Regions from separate parts of the Agromyces cucurbitae genome, predicted to be linked through region 2. Evidence: predicted binding sites of a transcription regulator. Region 2 holds the regulator's gene; the other holds the start of a gene.

Region 1 (11,466 bases), on a different contig from region 2:
GACCACGACCCGCGCGCGGGCCCGCAGGTCGGAGGCATCGACCACGGCGAGCGCGTCGAGGAACCGCGGTCCGAACGACCCCGGCCCCGCGGCCCCCTCGGCCGCGAGCTCGGCCGCGACCGTGTAGACGAGGTTCGCCGCGACGACGGCGTCGAACGCGTCGTCACCGACGGCGAGGAACGCCGCGATCACCGCGCCGAGCGCGCAGCCGCCGCCCGTGATGCGCGTCAGCAGTGCGTCGCCGTTCGCGAGTCGTGCGGTGCGCCGGCCGTCGGTGATGAGGTCGACCGGGCCCGAGACCGCGACGACCGAGCCGCACCGCTCGGCGAGCCGCCCGGCCGCGTCGGCCGCGGCATCCGTGGTGTCGGCGGCGTCGACGCCTCGACCACCCGCGCCGTCGCCCGCGAGGGCGAGGATCTCGCTCGCGTTGCCGTGGATCGCGGTCGGCCCGACGTCGACGAGCTCGTGCGCGAGTGCGGTGCGCACCGGCAGGCCGCCGATCGCGACCGGGTCGAGCACCCACGGCGTGCCCGCGTCGCGGGCGCCGGCGACCGCCTCGCGGGCGGCGTCGCGCTGCTCGGGCGTGGGCGTGCCGAGGTTCACGAGCAGGCCGCCCGCGATTCCGGCGAACATGCCGGCCTCACCGGTGATGTCGACCATCGCGGGCGAAGCGCCGAGTGCGAGCAGGGCGTTCGCGGTGAAGTTCGTCACCACGCTGTTCGTGATGCAGTGCGTGAGCGGGGCGGTCTCGCGAAGCCGGTCGAGCAGCGCCGCCGCGGCGATCGCCACCTCCTCCGAGACGTCCGCGTCGTGGTGGGCAGGGTCGTTCAGGCGTGCGCTCATCGGCGACATCCCTTCGCTAGTCCGAACTAGATCAGGTTCGACGGGTGTGATCTCAGCCGCTCGTGCTCGCGCCCTCGGCGCGGGCGGGGCGGCACCCCGTGTCACTGCGAGCGAGCCTAGCGCAGGAGACGGCAGGAGACGGCAGGCGCCGCGGGCCTCTCCCGACCGACGCCACGAACCCACGCACCCGCGTTCGCGCCGCCATCGAATCGGGCACCTCGGCGACGGTGAACAGACGGTGCCGGAGAGTTAGCACTCGCCTATGCAGAGTGCTAATCTAGATGTCGCGATGGGCGAGCATCGCTCATCCTCATGGGTCAATGGTGAACCGGAAGGAGACGAGACCATGGCCATGTTCTGGGATCCGTTCCGCGAGATCGACCGACTCGCGGAGTCCATGCTCGATGCGAGCCAGGGGCCGCGCGTCATGCCGATCGATCTGTACCGCGATGGCGACCACTACGTCCTCGCGGCGGATCTTCCCGGCATCGATCCCGGCTCGGTGGATGTCGATGTCGACGGGCAACTGCTGACGCTCCGCGCCGAACGCACCCTTCGCTCGGAGGGAGACGCGAAGTGGCTCGTCCGCGAGCGACCCAGCGGCTCGTTCCTGCGTCGGATCACGCTCGGTGACGGCCTCGACACGGCCGGCATCAGCGCGCACTACGACAACGGGGTGCTGAGCGTCATCATCCCGGTCAGCGAGCAGGCGAAGCCCCGCAAGATCGAGATCACCTCGGCGGGCAGCGCCGAGAAGCAGGTCACGGCGAAGTAGCGGCAGCGGCAGCGGCGGCGAGGGCACGCCCTCGCCGCCGCCGCGCCCACCGCGCAGTCACTGGAGGAGAGAAATGACTCAGGCAGTCACCACGAGGCCGGTGCGTTCTCGGAGGCGGCCGAGCGGCGGGTTCGCTCGACCGCGACCCTGGAGGGTGACGATGATCGCTTCGGATCCGCTCACCGGCGGCGCCGCGGTGATCGAAGGCGAAGGCCGCGACGTCGAGGAGGCCACGGCCGCGGCGAAGCAGAAGATCCCGCAGGGCTGGCGCGCCCTGAGCGTCCGCACGCATCGGGCGAACGGGCTCGGCTGACCGGGAGGAGAGCCATGGCACCGACAGGCACGGCGTGGCGCCGCTACGACTACGCCGTCTTTCCGATCTTCCACGAGCGATTCGAAGAGCGCTGGGGCGAGGGAACCGCCCCGTTCCTCGATCCCAGCGTGTACGACGAGAATCAGCCCCGTCCACGCGCACAGTGGGTCAACGTCGACACCGGCGCCGCCGTCGCCGTGGTGCCCGTCTGGGAGGACGACCCGGCAGCTCGATCGTTCGCCGTCTTCTATCTCCCGCCGAACGGCGGCATCTGGGTGCTTCGGCCGCAGGGCCTCGCCGGGTACATGGAGGCGCTGCCGTCGGGCCCGCCGCCCGACGATCGCGCTGTGGCGCTGCGCAACGACTCGTTCAGGAAGGCCGTCGAGCACGCCGAGGAGTTCATCTACGGGTCCGGTGCTCGCGGGTGACGGGTGCCGCGAGGGCGGTCAGCCGAGCGACCCCACGAACTCGCGTACCCGCGCCGCCATCGCCTCGGGCACCTCGGCGACCGTGAAGTGCCCGCCCTCGGGCAGCCGGTCGAAGACCCGCAGGTCGAGGTAGTGCCGTCGCGCGAGCGACTCGGGGTAGTCGGCCTCGTGCCGCTGGATGAAGACGGCGGCCGGCACTGCGGTCGGCGGGATCGGGTCGGGCTGGTCGGCGCCCTCGTAGTACGGACGGAACGACGAGCCGATCGTCTGCGTGACCCAGTAGATCATCGCCTCGGTGAGGATGCGGTCGCGCGAGATGCGGCGCTCGACGGCGCTCGGGTCGCCGGGCGGGGTGTCGCTCCATTCGACGAGCTTCTCGGCGATCCAGGCGACGAGTCCGGCGGGGGAGTCGTCGAGGGCGACCGCGAGCGTGTCGGGGCGGGTCGCCTGCACGTGCCCGTAGGCGCCGTCGGTCTCGTGGCGCTCGGCGAGGGCCTCGAAGAACGCGCGCTCGGCCGGATCGGTCAGCGCGGCGCGCTCGTCGCCGGTCGGGAAGTGCGCATGCGTCGCGACGATCGCGGCGACCTGCTCGGGGTGGCTCGCGGCGATGAGGTCGCTCACATTCGCCGTGACGTCTTCGCCGTAGGTGACGTAGCGCTCGTAACCGAGCACCTCGGTCATGAGCGAGTGCATCGTCGCGGCGAGGCGCTTCTCGCTCATCGGGCCGTCGGCGTACGGCGACGAGAAGGCGAAGCCCGGCAGGCTCGGCACGACGACGTCGAAGTCGGGCAGCAGGTCGGCGAAGTCGAGCTGCAGGGCGAAGGTGTGCGGCCAGCCGTGCATCACGAGCAGCACCGGGGCATCGGGCTGCTGCGATCGCAGGTGCACGAAGTGCACGTCGGCATCGCCGACGCGCGCGATGAACTGCGGATGCCGGTTGAGCCAGGCCTCGCGCGACCGCCAGTCCCACGCCGCCCAGCCGTCGACGAGCTGCCGCAGGTAGTCATGGTTCATGCCGGCCGGCGGGCGCCGCGGCGAGTCGCCCACCAGGCGCGTGCGCGCGAGACGGTCTCGCAGGTCGTCGAGCACTTCGTCGTCGACGTGGATCTCGAACGGTCGCACCTGGCCCATGGGTCGACGCTACGGCGACCCACCGACGCGCTACCGCCGTGGTGGCGCCGAGACCGACCCGCGTTCGACGAGGTGCTGATCGAGCACCTTCACCACCGACGGGGATCCGTCGCCGCCGATACGGCGGATGAGCAGTCGCGCCGCCTCGGCGCCGATCTCGTGGATCGGTTGTGCCATCACCGTCACTCCGGGGGTGGTGAGCTCGGTCCAGTCGGCGTCGTCGAAGGCGACGAGTGAGAGCTCGTCGGGGATCGAGACGCCGAGCCTGCGTGCCGCCCGGAAGACGGCGAGCGCGACGAGGCTGTCGGAGGCGATGATCGCCGTCGCGGGCTCGGTCGAGCCGAGGATGCGCTGGGACAGTACTTCGACGCCGTCGCGACGTGCGTTGAGATGCACGAACTGCGCGGGGTCCGGGACTCCGGCGCGTGAAAGAGTCGTCGTGAAACCTTCGACACGCTCGGCGACCGACGTCGAAGCCAGCAGGTCGCCCGAGCGGTAGTCGCCGGGGTGAGCGATCGTCGAGATGAAGGCGATGCGGCGATGGCCGGCATCGAGCAGCAGCCGGGTCAGCCGCTCGGCGCCGGTGCGGTTCGCGGCGATCACCGTGTCGACCTCGAGGCCGGGCACGGCGCGGTCGAAGAGCACGAGGGGGCGCCCGGCGTCGACGACCGAGCGCAGGTTCGCGGCGTCGATGGATGATGCCGGCGCGACGAGCAGCCCGTCGACCCGCTTGGCGAGCTGCACTGAGATCGCCTTCGCCTCGGCGGTCGCCTCCTCGTCGGAGTTCGAGAGGATGAGGTCGAAGCCCGCTGCGACGGCGACATCGGCGGCACCGCGAGTCGCCTGCGCGAAGAAGGGGTTCTCGATGTCGCCGACCACCATGCCGAGGGTGTTCGAGCGGCCGGTGCTCATCGTTCGGGCGAGCGCATTCGGTCGATACCCGAGCTCTTCGGCAGCGCGCTGCACACGATCGCGGACGGCATCGCTCACTGCGCCGTAGTCCCCGAGGGCGCGGGCGGCAGTGGCCTTCGAGACCCTCGCAGCGGCGGCGACGTCGCTGACCGTCACCTCGCGGCGTCCATTGCCGTTCTCGCTCACGTCACCTCCGTTGAATCGGCGTCCCTCGAACGTACTGGTTGACGCGCGGCGATTGCGCGAGTACTCTCCCAGAAAACGAATTGAGACCGGTCTCACTCTATGAGACTGAGACCGGTCTCAACAAGTTCTCGGTCGGAACGTCGACCCTGCGCAACGCCCACGCACCACCGCCTGCACGACCCCACGCACACCGCAGTTCAGAGAGGAACCACCCCCATGAGCATCCGCTCCACGATCCGCCGCACGGCACTCGCCGCCGTGGCCCTCACCGCAGCCGTCGCCCTCGCGGCCTGCTCCTCGGGCGGCGGCAGCACCGCCGAGTCGGCGGCCGAGAACCCTTACGGCCTCATCACCCCCGGCCAGATCCGAGTCGCCAGCCTCGGAGACGCGAAGCCGTACACCTTCACCGACGAATCGGGCGAGTTCACCGGCTTCGACGTCGAGCTCTTCACCGACGTCGCGAACCGCATGGGCTACGACGACGTCGTCTTCACCGGCCAGGACTTCTCGGGCCTGCTCGCCGCCGTCGCGAACGGCCAGTTCGACGTCGGCGTGGCCGCGATCGGCATCACCGACGAGCGCAAGGAGACCGTCGACTTCTCCGACGGGTACCTCGCGGGCTACCTGACCGTGATGGCCGCGGCCGACTCGGGCATCACCGACGAGGCGACCCTCGCCGGCAAGCGCCTCGGCGTCGTGCAGGGCACCCTCCAGGAGGCCTACGCGGTCAAGCACTTCACCGACACCGAGCTCGTGCGCTTCCCCGACAACAACGCCGCGATCTCGGCCGTCAACAGCGGTTCGATCGACGCCCACTTCCTCGACTACGAGGCCGCGAAGGAGTACGCCGAGCAGTACGGCCTCGTGAACGCCATCGACATCCCCTCGTTCGACGCTCCGGCCGGCTTCGCGATCGCGAAGGGCAAGCCCGAGTTCCAGGCCGCGCTGAACGAGGCGCTGCACGCGGCCATGGAGGACGGCACCTGGAAGGAGCTCTACGAGAAGTGGTTCCCGGGCTCGCCGATGCCCGACCAGTATCTGCCGTCGGACGAGCAGACCGAGGCACCCGCCGAGTAGTCGGCCACGAAGCGGGTCGGATGCCTCGACGGCATCGACCACGCGGCATCCGACCCGCACCGCCACCCCACAACGGAGCACATCATGGACTGGCTCGACAACCTCATCAAGACCTTCTTCGACTTCGAAGCGATGGCGCAGGTCATGCCCCAGCTGCTGGGCATCGGTCTCGTCAACACCCTCGTGATCTCGATCTGGGCCACCGTCATCGGCGTCGTGCTCGGCATGGTCATCGCGATCATGGGCATCTCCAAGACCGCATGGCTGCGAGTGCCCGCCCGCATCTACACCGACATCTTCCGCGGCCTGCCCGCGATCCTCACGATCCTGCTCATCGGCCAGGGCTTCGCCCGCTTCAGCCAGCAGATCTTCGGCCCCTCGCCGTACCCGCTCGGCATCCTCGCACTGAGCCTCATCGCATCGGCCTACATCGGCGAGATCTTCCGCGCCGGCATCCAGTCGGTCGACCGGGGCCAGCTCGAGGCGTGCCGGGCGCTCGGCATGAGCTACGGCAAGGCCATGCGCCTCGTCGTCGTGCCGCAGGGCGTGCGTCGGGTACTGCCCGCGCTCGTGAACCAGTTCATCGCGATCGTGAAGGACTCGTCGCTCGTCTACTTCCTCGGTCTCCTGGTCTCCGAGCGCGAGCTGTTCCGCGTCGGCCAGGACGCCGCGGTGCTCACGGGCAACCTCTCGCCGCTTGTGATGGCCGGGCTCTTCTACCTGATCATCACCGTGCCGCTCACGCACCTCGTGAACTACTTCGACAACCGGTTCCGCACGGGCCGCCGCAAGGCGACGCCGCCGAAGTCGGGACTCGACGAGGTCGAGGAGCAGAACCCCACGCCGACCCTCACCTACGGGGAGAACTCATGACCTACACGTCACCCGTGCCCGTCGCCGACGGCCACTTCTACGCGGGCTCGAGCCTCGAGCTCAAGAACGTCACCATGGCGTACGGCGACATCGACGTGCTGAAGGACGTCTCCATCGACGTCGCCCCCGGCACCACGACGTGCATCATCGGGCCGTCCGGCTCGGGCAAGTCGACGCTGCTGCGCGGCGTGAACCGCCTGCACGAGCCGAAGTCGGGAGATGTGCTCCTCGCCGGCGAGAGCGTGCTCACCCAGAAGCCCGACGTCGTGCGCCGGCGCATCGGCCTCGTGTTCCAGCACTTCAACCTCTTCCCCGACCACACGGCGCTCGAGAACGTCGCACTCGCCCTGCGCAACGTGAAGGGCCTCTCCAAGGCCGAGTCGCGCCGCATCGCCCGCGAGCGTCTCACCGAGGTCGGCCTCGCCGAACGCGCCGACCATCGGCCGCGCGACCTCTCGGGCGGCCAGCAGCAGCGCGTTGCGATCGCCCGCGCTCTCGCCATGGAGCCCGAGGTCATGCTCTTCGATGAGGCGACGAGCGCGCTCGACCCCGAGCTCGTCAAGGGAGTCCTCAACCTCATGGCGAACCTCGCCCAGCGCGGCATGACGATGCTCGTCGTCACCCACGAGATGGGGTTCGCCCGCAAGGTCGCCGACCAGGTGGTCTTCATGGACGAGGGCCGCGTCGTCGAGTCGGGCAAGCCCGCCGACCTCTTCGACCGGCCGCAGAGCCCACGGCTCCAGCGCTTCCTCTCGGAGGTGCTCTGATGGCGAACATCTCCGCGCCGGTCGTCGACGGGAGCGGCGGGGATGCCGCTGCGCCGACGCCCATCCGCACGGCCGTCGTCGGCTTCGGGGTGTCGGGCAGGGTGTTCCACGCGCCGTTCCTCGCGGCCGACCCGGCGTACTCGCTCGAGGCCATCGTCACCGCCGACCCCGGCCGGGCTGCCGAGGCGAAACGGCTTCACCCCGAGGCATCCGTCGTCGCGAACGTCGACGAGCTGTTCGCGCGTACCGGCGAGCTCGACCTCGTCGTGCTCGGCTCGCCGCCCGGCACGCACGCCGAACTCGCTGCGCGAGCGCTCGATGCGGGCCTCGACGTCGTCGTCGACAAGCCGTTCACGGTCACGGCGACCGAGGGTCGCGCGCTCATCGAGCACGCCGCGCGGGTGGGGCGCCGGCTGGCGGTGTTCCAGAACCGGCGGTGGGACGGCGACTTCCTGACCGTGCGCCGCCTCATCGAGGCCGGGGCCCTGGGGGAGGTGCGTCGATTCGAGTCGCGCTTCGAATGGTGGAAGCCCGAACCGCGCCCGTCGTGGAAGACCGAGGCGACCGTCGCCGACGGCGGCGGCATCCTCTACGACCTCGGCACGCACCTCATCGACCAGGCGATCACGCTCTTCGGCCCCGTCGCCGACGTGCACGCCGAGCTCGACGTGCGCCGGCCCGGCGGGCTCGCCGAGGATGACGCGTTCGTCGCCCTGCGGCACGAGTCGGGCGTGATCTCGCACCTCTGGATGAGCTCGTTCGCCCCGCAGTTCGGGCCGCGGTTCCACGTGCTCGGCTCGGAGGCGGGCTATACGAGCTTCGGGCTCGACGGCCAGGAGCCCGCACTCGCCGACGGCAGGTCGCCCGCCGACCCCTCCTTCGGCGCGACACCCGAGGAGCGCTGGGGCGTGTTCGGCATCGAGGGCGCGCTCGAGGCGCTCCCGACCGAGCGCGGCGACTACGGCGCGTTCTACCGGGTCCTCGCCGACGCGATCCGCTCGGGTGGGCCCGTGCCCGTCGACCCCGTCGACGCCGTCGCCGTGCTCGAACTCATCGAAGCCATCCACGCCGAACGCAGCAACACGAAGGAACAGCAATGACCCAGCATCATCCCGCCCACGTCGTCGTCATCGGCGGCGGCATCCTCGGCACCTCGACGGCCGCGCACCTCGCGCGCGGCGGCGCGCAGGTGACGCTCGTCACGGCGGGCGCCCTCGCCGACGGTGCGTCGGGCCGGTCGATCGCGTGGCTGAACTCGTCGGGCGACCGGTCGGCGCCGTACCACTACCTGCGCCTGCTCGGCCTCGACCGCTACCGCACGTGGAACGCGCGCCACCCCGAGAGCCGCGACTACCTGCGGTTCGACGGAGCACTCAAGTGGGGCGCGCCCGGCGAGAGCTTCCGGCAGACGTTCGCCTACGAGCGAGCCGGTGGCTACGACGCGGTCTGGCTCGACCGCGAGGGCGTCGCCCGCGTCGCGCCCGACGTGAACGCCGACGCCGTCGCCGACGAAGGCGCGATCTTCAACCCCGGCGAGGGCTGGGTCAACCTACCCGACCTGGTCGCGGCGCTCGTCGCGGAGGCCGTGGATGCCGGTGCCCGCATCGTGCAGCACGCCGGCCTCGCCCGGGTCGAGGTGACCGACGGCATCGCGACCGGTGTCGCGCTCGCCGACGGCACGGTCATCGCGGCCGACCACGTGGTGCTCGCGACCGGCGGCGACGTGCCCGCCCAGCTCGGCGCGCTCGGCGTCGAGGTGCCGGATGCGACACCCGCCGCGTTCGTCCTCTTCACCGATCCGGTCGACGTCGAAGTGAGGACCGTGCTCAACACGCCGCGCGTCGCGGTGCGCCCGACCCCCGACGGGCGCCTCGTGCTCGACGCCGACTGGGCCGAGAAGTCGATCGTCGTCGGCGACGACGGATCGCTCACCGTGCCCGAGGAATCCGTACAAGGCCTCCTCGACGAGGCGTCGAAGGTGCTCGCCGGCAACCCGAAGCTGACCGCGCAGCACGTCGGTGCCGGGCTCAAGCCGATCCCGGGCGACGGCGACCCGGTCGTCGGCGCGGTGCCCGCGATCGAACGGCTGCACGTGATCTTCACCCACTCGGGCGCGACGCTCGGCCTCATCCTCGGCGAGCTCGTCGCCGAGGAGGTGCTCACCGGCGAGCGTTCGCCCGTGCTCGCGGCCTTCGGCCTCGACCGCTTCGACGACGGCGCCGAGCTCGGCGAGGTCGGCATCGGCGCCTGGACGCCGGTGCCTCAGCGCTGACCTCATGCCGTTGGTTGAGGAGCGGCGACGCGTCTCGAAACCATGGTGACCGAGTCTCGAGACCGGCTCACGAGGTTTCGAGACTCGTGCTCCTCCGTCGCGCGCTCCTCAACCAACGGGCGGGCGTCGCGCTACTCGACAGCTGATACGGAAGCGGCGGAGGCGATCGCCGCGAGCGACCTGGTGAGGGCCGGCTTCGGGTCGAGCGCGTACGTGCCGTCGCCGAAGAGCTCGACGGTGGCGAGGCCCGGGTACCCGTTGCGGTCGAGTGCGGCGATGATCTCGCCGAGCGGCAGGGTTCCGTCGCCCCACGCGAGATGGCCGGTCGGCGTTCCGTCGATGAGGTGCACGTGCTGCACCCGGTCGCCGAGCACGGCGAAGTAGTCGTCGACCGAGTCGCCCGCGACCGCGGCTGCGACGGTGTCGAGCGCGACGCCGAGGTTCGGTGCTGCGACCTCGTCGAGCATGCGGGCGGCGTCGGCGGCCGAGTTCACGAGGTTCGACTCGACTCGCTGCAGCGGCTCGAGCACGCAGTCGAGCCCGAGCGTTGCGGCGTACGCGGCGATCTCGCCGATCGCGTCGACCGCGCGGGTCCAGCCTGCCGACCGGGGCTCGACTTCGCTTCCCCGGCCAGCGGTCAGGAACAGCAGTCCCGCGCCCAGCTCGACCGCGAGTTCGGCCGCGCGCCGGAACATCGCGATGCTCTCGGCCCGCAACCGGGCAGCGGGCGATGCGACGTTGACCGGATACATCACCTGCTCGGGCGTGAAGCACGCGATCTCGAGGCCGCGCGCGGCGGCAGCCGCGCGGATTCGTCGGGCGTCGGCGTCGCTCGTCCAGGGCACGTGCGCGTGCGGCGCGATGCCCCAGAGCTCGACGCGGGTGCGCCCGAGCTCGGCGAGGTCGTCGAGGCAGCGCTCGAGCGGCAGGTGCTGGTACGAGAAGTTCGACCCGGTCACCCGGTCGATGAGCGGCGCGGCCGGTCGTACGGCCCGGGCCGCGGCATCCGTGCCGATCATTTGCCGATGCCCTCCGAGAGGCCCTTGATGAAGTACCGCTGCGTGGCGAAGAACAGCACGATCACCGGCAGCGCGGCGATGACCATGCCGGCGAACACGACCGGGTAGTCGGTGCCGTGCTTGCTCATGAGGCTCGTGAGCCCGACCGGCAGTGTCTGCAGCGACGTGCCGTTCGTGAACACCATCGCGAAGAGGTACTCGTTCCAGGCGAACAGGATGTGCAAGAGCACCGTCGAGATGAGGATCGGCTTGCACATCGGCAGCGTGATGCGCCAGAACGTCGTCCACCGGCTCGCGCCGTCGACCTCGGCCGCCTCGTCGACCTCGCGCGGCAGGTCGATCATGTACGCCCTGATGAGGAACGTGGTGAACGGGATGCGGAACGCCGTGTAGAGGATGAGCAGCGCCCAGAACGTGTTGTAGAGCCCCATCGACTGGAACATGCGCACGAGCGGGACCAACGCCACCGCCGGTGCGAGCATGAGCCCGCCGAGGATGAGCCCCGAGACGACCTTGCCGAACGGCATGCGCACCCGGGTGAGCCCGTAGGCGGCCCACGCGCTGATGAGCACGGTCGTGACGGTCGACGTGACGGTGACGAGCACGCTCGCCGTGAGGTAGTCGCTGACCCCCCGGTTCCAGGCGTCGACGTAGTTCTGCCAGTCGAACTGCAGCGGCAGTGCGAACGGGTCGCCGAAGAGCTCGGCGTTCGTCTTGAAGCCGTTCATCGTCATCCACAGGAGCGGATAGACGACGACCACGACGAGTCCGATGAGGAACGACCAGACGAACAGGCGTCCGATCGCCCCGAGGAAACCGAGACGACTCATCAGAACTCCACCCTCCTGCGGCGCGTGTACCAGAGCTGTG
Region 2 (11,466 bases):
GAGGTGGGGCAGTGCGCGACCGACGCGCCGACCTCGCCCATGCGCTCGAGCTCGGGCGCCGTCGTGTGCACGCTGTGCGCGTACACCGAGCGGCGGTTCACGAGGCCGTGGTGGTCGTACGTGTCGAGGTAGTCGCGCCGCGCCGGGAAGAGCCCGGCGACGGTCTCGACCTCGGCGAGGTTCTCGTTGAGGTGCGACGTGAACCAGAGGTCGTCGCGCGAGGCGAACGTGTCGCCGCACGCGGCGAGCAGCTCGTCGGAGGCCGACAGCGAGAACCGCGGCGTGACCGCGTACCGCAGGCGACCCCGGCCGTGCCACGCGTCGATGAGCTCCGCCGCCTCCGCCCGGGCGCGGTCGGGCGTCGTGTAGAGCCCGTCGAGCAGCATGCGGTCGCCGACCACGAGCCCGCTCGTGATGCGGAGGCCCGACGACGCGGCCGCGCCGAAGAACTCGTGCATCGCCCCGGCGAAGTGCGAGCCGAAGACGAGGGCGCTCGTCGTGCCTGCCGAGGCGAGCGCGTTCAGGAACTGCGGCGCCACCTCGCGCGCGTAGGCGTCGTCGGCGAAGCGCGTCTCCTCGGGGAGCGTGTAGCGGTCGAGCCAGTCGAGCAGCGGCAGGCCGAGCCCCGCCATCGAGCGCAGCTGCGGGAAGTGCACGTGCGTGTCGACGAGCCCGGGCAGCAGCACGCCGTCGCGCAGGTCGATGACCGTCGCGTCGGGGTGCAGCCGGGACGCCTCGTCGAACGCGCCGCGGAAGCGGACGACGCCGCCCTCGACGACGATCGCGATGTCGGCGTCGTACCTCGCCTCGCCGCCCTCGAACGGGCTGACGGGCGTGTCGACGACGGTCGCACGGTAGAGCTGGGAAGGAACCATCGTTGGGACCACCTTTCGGCCCCGCCTGCTGATGCGAATCGCTGCGCATCGGCCGGCGTTGCCTGACCGATGCATGGTTCGACACTGAATGTGCGGCGCATCGGTTATCCATGCGAACGACGCGCCGACGCCACGCTACGTGCTGCGAGCCCCGAGGGCAAGCGTTTCGGGCCGAGTGGTCATCGACGCCCGCGGGCGGCGCGTCGTCCGAGCTCGGCGACCGCCCCGAGCACGACGGCCGTGAACCCGTCGGCGGCCGTCAGGCTGACGAGGTGCGTCGCCCCGGGCACGACGACGAGCCGGGCGTCGTGCGCCGCACGCAGGAGCCTCCGCTCCTGGAGCCTGAAGTGGTCGTAGCGCCCGTTCACGAACCAGATCGGCACCTCGACGACCTCGAGCGCGGCCACGGGGTCGAGGCGTCCGACCTCGGCGAGCGCGGGCGCCATGACGTCGAGCGCGACGCCGCCGGCGACCACGTCGGCGACCGCATCGGGCGCGAGGAAGAGCGCGGCCGTGGCGTCGTTGAGCCATCGCCCGCGGTCGGGCAGGCGGGCGATGCCCGCGGCGATCGCCCGGTACGCGGCGAGGCCGGGCCCGTGGGGCAGCGTTCCGCAGGCGGCCGCGACGAGGCCGTCGAGGCGATCGGGATGCCTCGCCGCGAACTCGATCGCGAGGTAGCCGCCGAGGCTCAGGCCGACGAGGAGTCGCGGCGGCGCGGCATCCGTGCCGGCCGGAGCGGGGTCGGGGTTCAGCGCCCGGTCGATGGCCTCCATCGCGGCGTCGATCGTGAACGGCTCGCCCATGCGAGTGCCGTGGCCGGGCAGGTCGATCGCGACGGCGGCGAGGCCGCGCGACGCGAGCGCGGCGACCTGCCGCCGCCACATCGTGGCCGAGGTGCGGATGCCGTGCACGAGCACGACGCGGGCGGCGACCATGCTCACCCCGCCCTGATCGCCCCGATCTCGCGCGCCCGGGCGACCGCGGCCGTGCGGGAGCCCACGCCGAGCTTCGTGAAGATGTGCACGAGGTGGGACTTCACGGTGGCCTCGCTGAGGAAGAGCGCCTTGCCGATCTCGCGGTTCGTGCGTCCTTCGGCGACGAGGGCGAGCACCTCGGCCTCGCGCACCGTCAGCCGCTCGCCGGTCGCGCGCGAGGCGTCGAGCTTCGCTGCGAGCTCGGGCGCGAGAGCCCGGTCGCCCTCGGCGGCGGCGCGCACGGCCGCGATGAGCGTCTCGGGCGGCGCGTCCTTCAGCAGGTAGCCGCTCGCGCCCGCCTCGATCGCGCCGAGGATGTCGGCGTCGGTGTCGTAGTTCGTGAGCACGAGCACCCGTGGACCGTCGGGCTCGGCGCGCAGCCGGCGGGTCGCCTCGGCGCCCTGCATCGCACCGGGGAACTGCAGGTCCATGAGCACGAGGTCGACGTGCCGGCCGAGGCGCACGGCGTCCTCGGCGGTGGCGGCCTCGCCGACGACGTCGAGGTCGGCCTCGCGCTCGAGCATCGCGCGGATGCCCGCGCGCACCACGGGGTGGTCGTCGGCGAGGAGGAGCCGGATCATGCGCGCACCACCGGGATGCGGATCGACAGGGCGGTGCCCTCGCCCGGCGCGGACTCGATGTCGAATCGACCGCCGAGCTCTTCGGCGCGTCGGCGGATCGAGCGGAGGCCGTACTCGCCGGGCGCCGTGCCGTCGGTGCCCGCGCCCGCCGCGCGTCGAGCCGCCGCATCGACGTCGAAGCCCACGCCGTCGTCGACGACGTCGAGCGCGACCTCGTCGCCGAGGTAGCTCAGCGTGAGCGAGCACGCCCTGGCATCGGCGTGCTTGACGACGTTCGCGAGCGAGCCCTGTGCGATGCGCAGCAGCGCCGCGTCGACGGCCATCGGCAGCACGATCGGGTCGCCGCTCGTCGCGAAGTCGACGCGCGTGTCGGCGCCCGACTGCCTGGCCTGGTCGTCGACCGCCTCCACGAGCCGGCGGAGGGCGGCGGGGAGGGTCTGCTCGTCGAGCGAGGGCGGCGTGAGCTCGCGGATGAACCGGCGCGCCTCGCCGAGGTTCTCCGCGGCCGTCTCGCGGGCGAGCACGAGCTTGTCCCGCACGCCCTCGTCGGCGACGTCGCGTTCGGCGGCGTGCAGCAGCATCTGGATGCTCGAGAGGCCCTGCGCCAGCGTGTCGTGGATCTCGCGGGCGAGGCGTTCGCGCTCGGCGAGCGTGCCGGCTTCGTGACTGGCGGCGGCGAGCTCCTCCCGCGTCGCGATGAGGTCGAGGATGAGCGCCTGGCGCTCACGGGTCTCCTCGGCCATCGCGCGGTAGCCGAGCCCGATGACGATCGCGACGCCGGCGCTGATGAGCGGGCCGAGGATCGAGCCGACCTCGTAGCCGAGATGGCTCGCCGTGCCCCAGACCGAGATGCCGAAGGTGACGACGACGAGCGGCACCGCGATCGGCGCCGCGAGCACGTGCAGCTCGAGGAAGAAGAGCGGGAAGGCGAGGAAAGCCGCATCGGGCGTGAGCGCCGACATCGCGACCCAGAGCGAGAGCAGCATCACGAGCCAGAGGACGCGGGCCCATGTGGGCAGGTGGCGGTGCGCCGTCGCGACGCCCGCGCCGTAGCAGGCGAGGAAGGCGACGGCCAGCACGGTGATCGGCACCTCGTCGGCCGAGTCGGAGAGGAGCGCCCGCACCACGACGAAGAGCGTGAGGCCGACGACGAGCAGGTGCAGCCCGAGCCGGAGCGCGATGAAGACGGGCCGCAGCGCCGAATCGGTGCTGCGCGCCTCGATCCCCGCGGTCGTGCTCATGCTGCGAGCGTAGCCGCGGCGGGTCGTCCGAGGCATCCGTCGAAAGTCTGAGCCGAAGTCGTGGGAGAATCGACAGGATGTCTCCGAGAGCTGTGAACCCGCCGGTGCCCGCCGCCACCGACCCGTCCGCGATCCGCAACTTCTGCATCATCGCGCACATCGACCACGGCAAGTCGACGCTTGCCGACCGCATGCTGCAGATCACGGGCATCGTCGCCGACCGCGACATGCGCGCGCAGTACCTCGACCGCATGGACATCGAGCGCGAGCGCGGCATCACGATCAAGAGCCAGGCCGTGCGCATGCCGTGGCAGGTCGAGGATGCCTCGGGCCAGAGCCGCGCGTACGCGCTCAACATGATCGACACGCCCGGTCACGTCGACTTCTCGTACGAGGTCTCGCGATCGCTCGCGGCGTGCGAGGGCGCGATCCTGCTGGTCGACGCGGCGCAGGGCATCGAGGCCCAGACGCTCGCGAACCTCTACCTCGCGCTCGAGAACGATCTCGAGATCATCCCCGTGCTCAACAAGATCGACCTGCCGGCGGCCGAGCCCGAGAAGTACGCGCGCGAGCTCGCCGACCTCATCGGCGGCTCGCCCGACGACGTGCTCAAGGTGTCGGGCAAGACGGGCGTCGGCGTCGAGGAGCTGCTCGATCGCGTCGTCGAGCGCATCCCCGCCCCGGTCGGCAACGCCGACGCGGCGCCCCGGGCGATGATCTTCGACTCGGTCTACGACAGCTACCGCGGCGTCGTCACGTACGTGCGAATGGTCGACGGCCAGCTGAACCCGCGCGAGCGCATCCAGATGATGTCGACGAAGGCGACGCACGAGATCCTCGAGATCGGCGTGAGCGCGCCCGAGCCGCAGCCCACGAAGGGCCTCGGCGTCGGCGAGGTCGGCTACCTCATCACGGGCGTGAAGGACGTGCGCCAGTCGAAGGTCGGCGACACCGTCACGACCGCGGTGAAGCCCGCGACCGAGGCGCTGCCGGGTTACACGGAGCCGCTGCCCATGGTGTTCTCGGGCCTCTACCCGATCGACGGGAGCGACTACCCCGAGCTGCGCGAGGCGCTCGACAAGCTCAAGCTCTCCGACGCGGCGCTCGTCTACGAGCCCGAGACCTCGGTCGCGCTCGGCTTCGGCTTCCGCTGCGGGTTCCTGGGCCTGCTCCACCTCGAGATCGTCAACGAACGGCTGCGTCGCGAGTTCGGGCTCGACATCATCACGACGGCGCCGAGCGTCGTCTACGAGGTCACGACCGAAGACAAGAAGACGGTCACGGTCACGAACCCGAGCGAGTTCCCGACCGGTGCGAAGATCGCCGAGGTGCGCGAGCCCATGGTGAAGGCCGCCATCCTCGCCCCGAAGGACTACGTCGGCACGATCATGGAGCTGTGCCAGTCGCGCCGCGGCACGCTGCTCGGCATGGAGTACCTCGGTGAAGACCGGGTGGAGATCCGCTACGACATGCCGCTCGGCGAGATCGTCTTCGACTTCTTCGACCAGCTGAAGTCGAAGACGGCCGGCTACGCATCGCTCGACTACGAGCCCTCGGGCGACCAGGCGGCCGACCTCGTCAAGGTCGACATCCTGCTGCAGGGCGAGCAGGTCGACGCGTTCAGTGCGATCGTGCACCGCGACAAGGCGTATGCGTACGGCGTGCTCATGACGGGCCGCCTGCGCGAGCTCATCCCGCGGCAGCAGTTCGAGGTGCCGATCCAGGCCGCGATCGGTGCCCGCATCATCGCCCGCGAGTCGATCCGGGCGATGCGCAAGGACGTGCTGGCCAAGTGCTACGGCGGTGACATCAGCCGCAAGCGCAAGCTCCTCGAGAAGCAGAAGGAGGGCAAGAAGCGCATGAAGATGGTGGGCCGCGTCGAGGTGCCGCAGGAGGCCTTCATCGCCGCGCTGAGCGGTGACACCGAGACGAAGAAGGACGCCAAGAAGTAGCGCCCGGCCCCCGGGGCGCGAAGGACGAAACACGGATGACTCGCAGAAGCACGTTCACCGACCAGTCGGTCACCTACGGCGCGATCGGCGCGACCCTCGACCCCGACTTCCTCCGCTACCCGCCGGTCGGGCTCCGCCCGGCCGAGGACGCGGTACGGCTCGGTTCGGGCCAGGAGCGGTTCGACCGTTCGGCCGAGGCGCTCATGACCTGGGGCGTCCAACGCGGCGCGGGCTTCACCGTCGCCGACGTCTCCGCGGGCACCGGCGCCCAGTACCCGGGCATCGTCTTCGACCCGACCGGCGCGCCGCTCACCGAGCAGCCGGCCCCCCGCACCGAAGACCGGTTCGGCGTCGACGGCACCCCGTACATCGCCGCGGGCATGACCGCGACGCTCGTCCGCAAGCGCCGGTTCGGCATCGCGAAGACGCCCGTCCTCGTCGTCTACGTGATCGACGAGCCGAACCGCATCGGCTTCGCCTACGGCACGACGGGGCACGGAGCCGAGACGGGCGAGGAGTCGTTCATCCTCGAGCACCGCGACGACGACACGGTGTGGCTCACGATCCGGTCGATCCTCGCGACGGCGGGCGGCGCGCGCGCCGTGCTGTCGCCGTCGACCCGACGGCGCCGCCGCGAGCTCACGCGCCGCGAACTGCGGGCGCTCCACCCCGCGGGCGGCGCGTAGAGGTGGGTTCGGCGCTGCCGCTCGGCGATCCCGCACCGGCCGACGGGATGCTTCCGCCGCAGGCGGCCGCGGGTGCCGCCGACCGCGCGTTCGGCGTCTACGTGCACGTGCCGTTCTGCCGCGTCCGCTGCGGCTACTGCGACTTCAACACGTACACCTCCGACGAACTGCGGGGCGCCCGGCAGGCCGACTACGCGGGCCAGGCGATCGACGAGATCCGGATGTCGCGCCGCGTGCTCGAGGCATCCGGCGTCGTCTCACGGCGCGCCGACACCGTGTTCTTCGGCGGCGGTACGCCCACCCTGCTGCCGGCCGGCGATCTCGTCGCGATGCTCGGCGCCGTCCGCGACGAGTTCGGCCTCGCCGAGGGGGCCGAGGTCACGACCGAGGCGAACCCCGACTCGGTCGGGCCCCGCGAGCTCGCCGAGCTCGCCGCCGGCGGCTTCACCAGGGTGTCCTTCGGCATGCAGTCGGCCGTTCCGCACGTGCTCGCGGCGCTCGAGCGCACGCACGACCCCGAGCGGGTGCCGCAGGTCGTCGCCTGGGCCCGGGAGGCCGGGCTCGACGTCAGCCTCGACCTCATCTACGGCACGCCGGGGGAGTCGCTCGACGACTGGCGGCGGAGTCTCGAGCACGCGATCGCGCAGCAGCCCGACCACCTGAGCGCCTACGCGCTCATCGTCGAGGACGGCACGAAGCTCGCGCGGCAGATCCGCCGCGGCGAGCTCGCCGAGCCGAGCGACGACCTCGAGGCCGACATGTACGAGCTCGCCGACGAACGGCTCGCCGCCGCCGGGTACGAGTGGTACGAGGTCAGCAACTGGGCTCGCGGCGACGAGCACCGCTCGCGGCACAATCTCGGCTACTGGCGCGGCGACGACTGGTGGGGCATCGGGCCGGGGGCGCACAGCCACGTGGGTGGCGTGCGCTGGTGGAACGCCAAGCATCCGTCGGCGTACGCCGACCGACTGGCCTCGGGCGTCTCGCCCGCCGTCGGGCGCGAGGTGCTCGACGGGCCGACGCGGGAGACCGAGCGGGTGCTCCTCGCGACCCGGATCCGCGAGGGCCTCGAGATCGCCTCGCTGCACGCGGGCGGGCGGCACGCCGTCGCGGGGCTCATCGCCGACGGCCTCGTCGACGCGAAAGCCGCCCTCTCCGGCGTGCTGACGCTCACGCGGAGAGGGCGGCTCCTGGCCGACGCGGTCGTGCGACGACTCAGCTGACGAACTTGATCGACAGCGGGTAGGTGTACGGCTGGCCCTGGTTGGCCTTCACCGCGGCGATGATGCTGAAGATGATCGTCACGACCCAGACGGCGATGAGGATGAAGATGCCGATGATCACGAACGTCAGGATGCTGCCGACCACGTAGGCGATCGCCATGGTGATCTGGAAGTTCAGCGCCGTCGCGGTGTGCTCGCGGATGAACGGCCCCTTGTCCTTGAGGATCAGGTAGCCGATGAGCGCGGGCACGAAGCTGAAGAAGATGCCGCCGATGTGGATCAGCGTCGCCCACAGCTTCTCGTCGGAGGGGCTCAGCGGCTTGTTCTGCTCATAGGGATTCGCGGGCGGGGGAGGCGGGGTGCCCTCGGACATGTTCTCTCCTTGATCGGGCCGCCGGACGGCGGCGCAGGGTCGGTGTCATGCTGGCACAGACGAGCGCGCCGCGGAAGGGTTCCCGCGGCGCGCTCGGCAATACGTCGGCGAACCGGCTACTTGATGAGCCGGATCGCGAAGGGGTAGCGGTAGTGCACGCCGTCCTTCGCCGTGAGGTAGGCGAGGATCGAGAACACGATCACCGTCACCCAGAGCGCGGTCGGCAGGAGCCATGCGACGTAGCTCCAGAAGCCGAAGGTCACGAGCAGCAGCACCGAGTTCACGATGACGATCGCGATGTACGCGAGCACGGCGGTGATCTGGAAGTTGAGGCCCTCCTTCGCCTCGACGTTCGTGAACGGACCGCGGTCCTTGAACACGAGCCAGATGATGAGCGAGGGCAGCGGTCCGAGGATGCCGCCGAGCTGGGCGAGCGAGCCCCAGAGCACGTCCTGCTCGTGGGACAGCGGAGCCGCGGGCTGCGGCGCGGCGGCGGAGGGCGGGGTGGAGTCGCTCATGGGCAGGCCTTTCGGGCGGGGTTTCGAGGGGGAGTCCGGGCGCGCCGGAGGATGGGCGGCGCGCGGGACATCCATACGGTAGCGCCCGGCCCGGCACGCGGCAACGACGCCGGGTCCAGACGTCTCACCGGATGTCGCGATATGATTGGCAGTCGGGCCGGTCGAGTGCCAACACTCGTCGGGCGGCGGTGCCGACGAAAGCGAGGGTCATGGTCTCCGAACGCAGTCTCGCCGTGCTCCGCGCGATCGTGCAGGACTACGTCGCCTCGCGTGAACCCGTCGGCTCCAAGACGATCGTCGAGCGGCACGCGTTCGGCGTCTCGGCGGCGACGATCCGCAACGACATGGCCCTCCTCGAAGAGGAGGAGCTGATCGCGGCCCCGCACACCTCGTCGGGTCGCATCCCGACCGACAAGGGGTACCGCGTCTTCGTCGACCAGCTGACCGAGGTGCGACCGCTGACCGCGGCGCAGCGACAGGCCATCGAGACGTTCCTCGGCGAGTCGAGCGACCTCGACGAGTTGCTCGCCCGCACCGTGCGCCTCATCTCGCAGCTCACGAAGCAGCTCGCCGTCGTGCAGTACCCCAGCTTCGCGAGCGCCCGCGTGCGCCACGTCGAGCTCGTCGCGCTCGCGCCGACGCGCGTGCTCTGCATCCTCATCGCCGATTCGGGCCAGGTCGAGCAGCGGCTCGCCGAGCTCGCGGAGCCCGTCGACGACGAGACGCTCGCCTCGCTCCGGCACCGGTTGAACGAGCTCGTCGCCGGCACGACGATGACGGATGCCACCGAGCTGCTGTCGGGCGAGATCGACGCCGTCGACCGCCGTCATGCTGCCGTGCTGCACACCCTCGCCGCGACGCTCGCCGACCAGGCGCGACAGCAGCGCAGCGACCGGCTCGTCGTCGCGGGCGCCGCGAACCTCGTGCGCACCGAACAGGACTTCGCCGGGTCGATCCTCGGCGTCATCGAGGCGATCGAGGAGCAGGTCGTGCTGCTCAGGCTCTTCGGCGAGATGGCGACCGACGAGCACGCCGTCGCCGTGCGCATCGGCCGCGAGAACGCCTCGTTCGGGCTCGGCGAGACGTCCATCGTCTCGAGCGCGTTCGAGATCCCGGGTCGCGACATCTCGCGCCTCGGCGTCGTCGGGCCGACCCGCATGGACTACTCCAACAGCATGGCGGCCGTCCGCGCCGTCGCCAGATACCTCTCCCGCACGCTCGGCGAGAACTGACCCGCCGCCGCCTGTTCCGGCGGCGCAATCGAAAGGACAAGCCCTCCGTGGCCGACCATTACGAGGTCCTCGGCGTCTCCCGCGACGCCACCCCCGACGAGATCAAGAAGGCCTACCGCCGTCTCGCGCGAGAACTCCACCCCGACGTGAATCCCGGCGCCGAGGCATCCGAGCGCTTCAAAGAGGTGACGCACGCGTACGACGTGCTCTCCGACCCGAAGCAACGGCAGCAGTACGACCTCGGCGGCGGCCAGGGCGGCTTCAACGGCCAGGGCTTCGGCGGATTCGGCGACATCTTCGAGACGTTCTTCGGTGCGAGCCAGCAGAGCCGCGGACCGCGGTCGCGCCGCGAGCGCGGGCAGGACGCCCTGATCCGGGTCGAGGTCGGACTCGACGAGGTGATCTTCGGCACCCACCGCGACATCGAGGTCGACACCGCCGTGCGCTGCGAGACCTGCCAGGGCTCGTGCTGCCAGCCGGGCACCTCGCCCGTGACGTGCGACATCTGCCACGGCTCGGGCCAGATCCAGCGCCAGGTGCGCTCGCTGCTCGGCAACGTCATGACGTCGAGCCCGTGCGGCACCTGCCGCGGCTACGGCACGATCATCGCGACGCCGTGCGCGACGTGCCAGGGGCAGGGCCGCGTGCGCGCCCGTCGCACCGTGCCGGTCGACATCCCCGCCGGCGTCGACACGGGCGTTCGCCTGCAGATGCCCGGATCGGGCGAGGCGGGGCCCGCGGGCGGCCCCAACGGCGACCTGTACCTCGAGATCAAGGTCAAGAACCACGACGTCTTCAGCCGCAACGGCGACGACCTGCTCGCCACGCTCGAGGTCGCGATGGCCGACGCGATCCTCGGCACGACGGCGACCATCCCCGGTCTCGACGGCGACGTCGAGCTCGAGGTGAAGGCGGGCACGCAGAGCGGCGAGATCCTCACCGTGAAGGACCGCGGGGTCACGAAGCTCCGCGGCAACGGGCGCGGCGACCTCAAGATCGGCGTGCAGGTGGTGACCCCGACGAAGCTGTCGTCGAAGGAGCGCGACCTGATCTCGCAGTTCGCGGCGTCGAAGAAGTCGCCGAAGCCCGAGCTCAGCCACTTCCAGCAGGGGCTCTTCGCCCGCCTGCGCGACCGGTTCCTGGGCTGAGCGGGCGGCCATGAGCAGCCTGTACCTCGACGAGTCGCTCGACCTCGGCGCGCTCGCGCCGGGCGCAGAGGTGCGGCTGACCGGCGACGAGGCGCGGCACGCCGTGACGGTCGCCCGCATCCGCACGGGCGAGCGCGTCGCGATCGGCGACGGTCGCGGCGTGATCGTGCGCGGCACGGTCGTCGCGACCGAGTCGCGCGAGCTCGTGCTCGTGGCCGAGGAGGTCGTCGTCGAGGAGCGCCCGGCGCCCGCGATCACGCTCGTGCAGGCGCTCGCGAAGGGCGACCGCGACGAGATGGCGGTGCAGGCGGCGACCGAGCTCGGCGTCGACGCCGTGATCCCCTGGGCCGCAGCCCGCTCGGTCTCGCGGTGGGACGGACCGAAGGCCGAGAAGGGTCGCCGCCGGTGGGCGACGATCGTGCGCGAGGCCGTGAAACAGTCGATCCGTGCGTGGATGCCCGAGGTGAGCGAGATCACGACGACCGCGGGACTCGCCGGGCGCCTCGCCGGATGCCGCGTGCTCGTGCTCGAACCGACCGCCGGCGTCGCGCTCACCGAGCTCGAGCCCGACGGCCGCGACGTCGCCCTCGTCGTCGGCCCAGAGGGCGGCATCGCACCGGCCGAGCTCGAGCGGCTCGTCGAGGCGGGCGCCGAGCCCGTGCG

The links. The regulator HrcA, encoded in region 2, represses chaperone genes, less so after heat shock. The targets are predictions, from matches to a motif close to TTNGCACTCGNNNNNNNCGAGTGCNAA.
Region 1: the regulator HrcA is predicted to act here: its motif matches at 1,093-1,119, upstream of AC3RJ6_RS08830 (Hsp20/alpha crystallin family protein).

Annotation. Positions count from the first base shown of each region.
Region 1 is NZ_JBYRES010000002.1:427,869-439,334, forward strand. It holds gene thiM (hydroxyethylthiazole kinase) at 1-843, opposite strand, end outside; TPP riboswitch at 835-952, opposite strand; gene AC3RJ6_RS08830 (Hsp20/alpha crystallin family protein) at 1,190-1,618, shown strand; gene AC3RJ6_RS08835 (hypothetical protein) at 1,779-1,931, shown strand; gene AC3RJ6_RS08840 (hypothetical protein) at 1,946-2,359, shown strand; gene AC3RJ6_RS08845 (epoxide hydrolase family protein) at 2,378-3,490, opposite strand; gene AC3RJ6_RS08850 (LacI family DNA-binding transcriptional regulator) at 3,521-4,588, opposite strand; gene AC3RJ6_RS08855 (ABC transporter substrate-binding protein) at 4,805-5,665, shown strand; gene AC3RJ6_RS08860 (amino acid ABC transporter permease) at 5,750-6,538, shown strand; gene AC3RJ6_RS08865 (amino acid ABC transporter ATP-binding protein) at 6,535-7,305, shown strand; gene AC3RJ6_RS08870 (Gfo/Idh/MocA family protein) at 7,305-8,405, shown strand; gene AC3RJ6_RS08875 (NAD(P)/FAD-dependent oxidoreductase) at 8,402-9,577, shown strand; gene AC3RJ6_RS08880 (TIM barrel protein) at 9,709-10,596, opposite strand; gene AC3RJ6_RS08885 (carbohydrate ABC transporter permease) at 10,593-11,426, opposite strand; gene AC3RJ6_RS08890 (carbohydrate ABC transporter permease) at 11,426-11,466, opposite strand, start outside.
Region 2 is NZ_JBYRES010000003.1:575,346-586,811, reverse strand. It holds gene guaD (guanine deaminase) at 1-875, opposite strand, end outside; gene AC3RJ6_RS14000 (alpha/beta fold hydrolase) at 1,055-1,810, opposite strand; gene AC3RJ6_RS13995 (response regulator) at 1,813-2,430, opposite strand; gene AC3RJ6_RS13990 (sensor histidine kinase) at 2,427-3,671, opposite strand; gene lepA (translation elongation factor 4) at 3,749-5,623, shown strand; gene AC3RJ6_RS13980 (DUF1990 domain-containing protein) at 5,659-6,309, shown strand; gene hemW (radical SAM family heme chaperone HemW) at 6,312-7,532, shown strand; gene AC3RJ6_RS13970 (DUF4870 domain-containing protein) at 7,525-7,905, opposite strand; gene AC3RJ6_RS13965 (DUF4870 domain-containing protein) at 8,022-8,423, opposite strand; gene hrcA (heat-inducible transcriptional repressor HrcA) at 8,633-9,655, shown strand; gene dnaJ (molecular chaperone DnaJ) at 9,703-10,803, shown strand; gene AC3RJ6_RS13950 (16S rRNA (uracil(1498)-N(3))-methyltransferase) at 10,814-11,466, shown strand, end outside.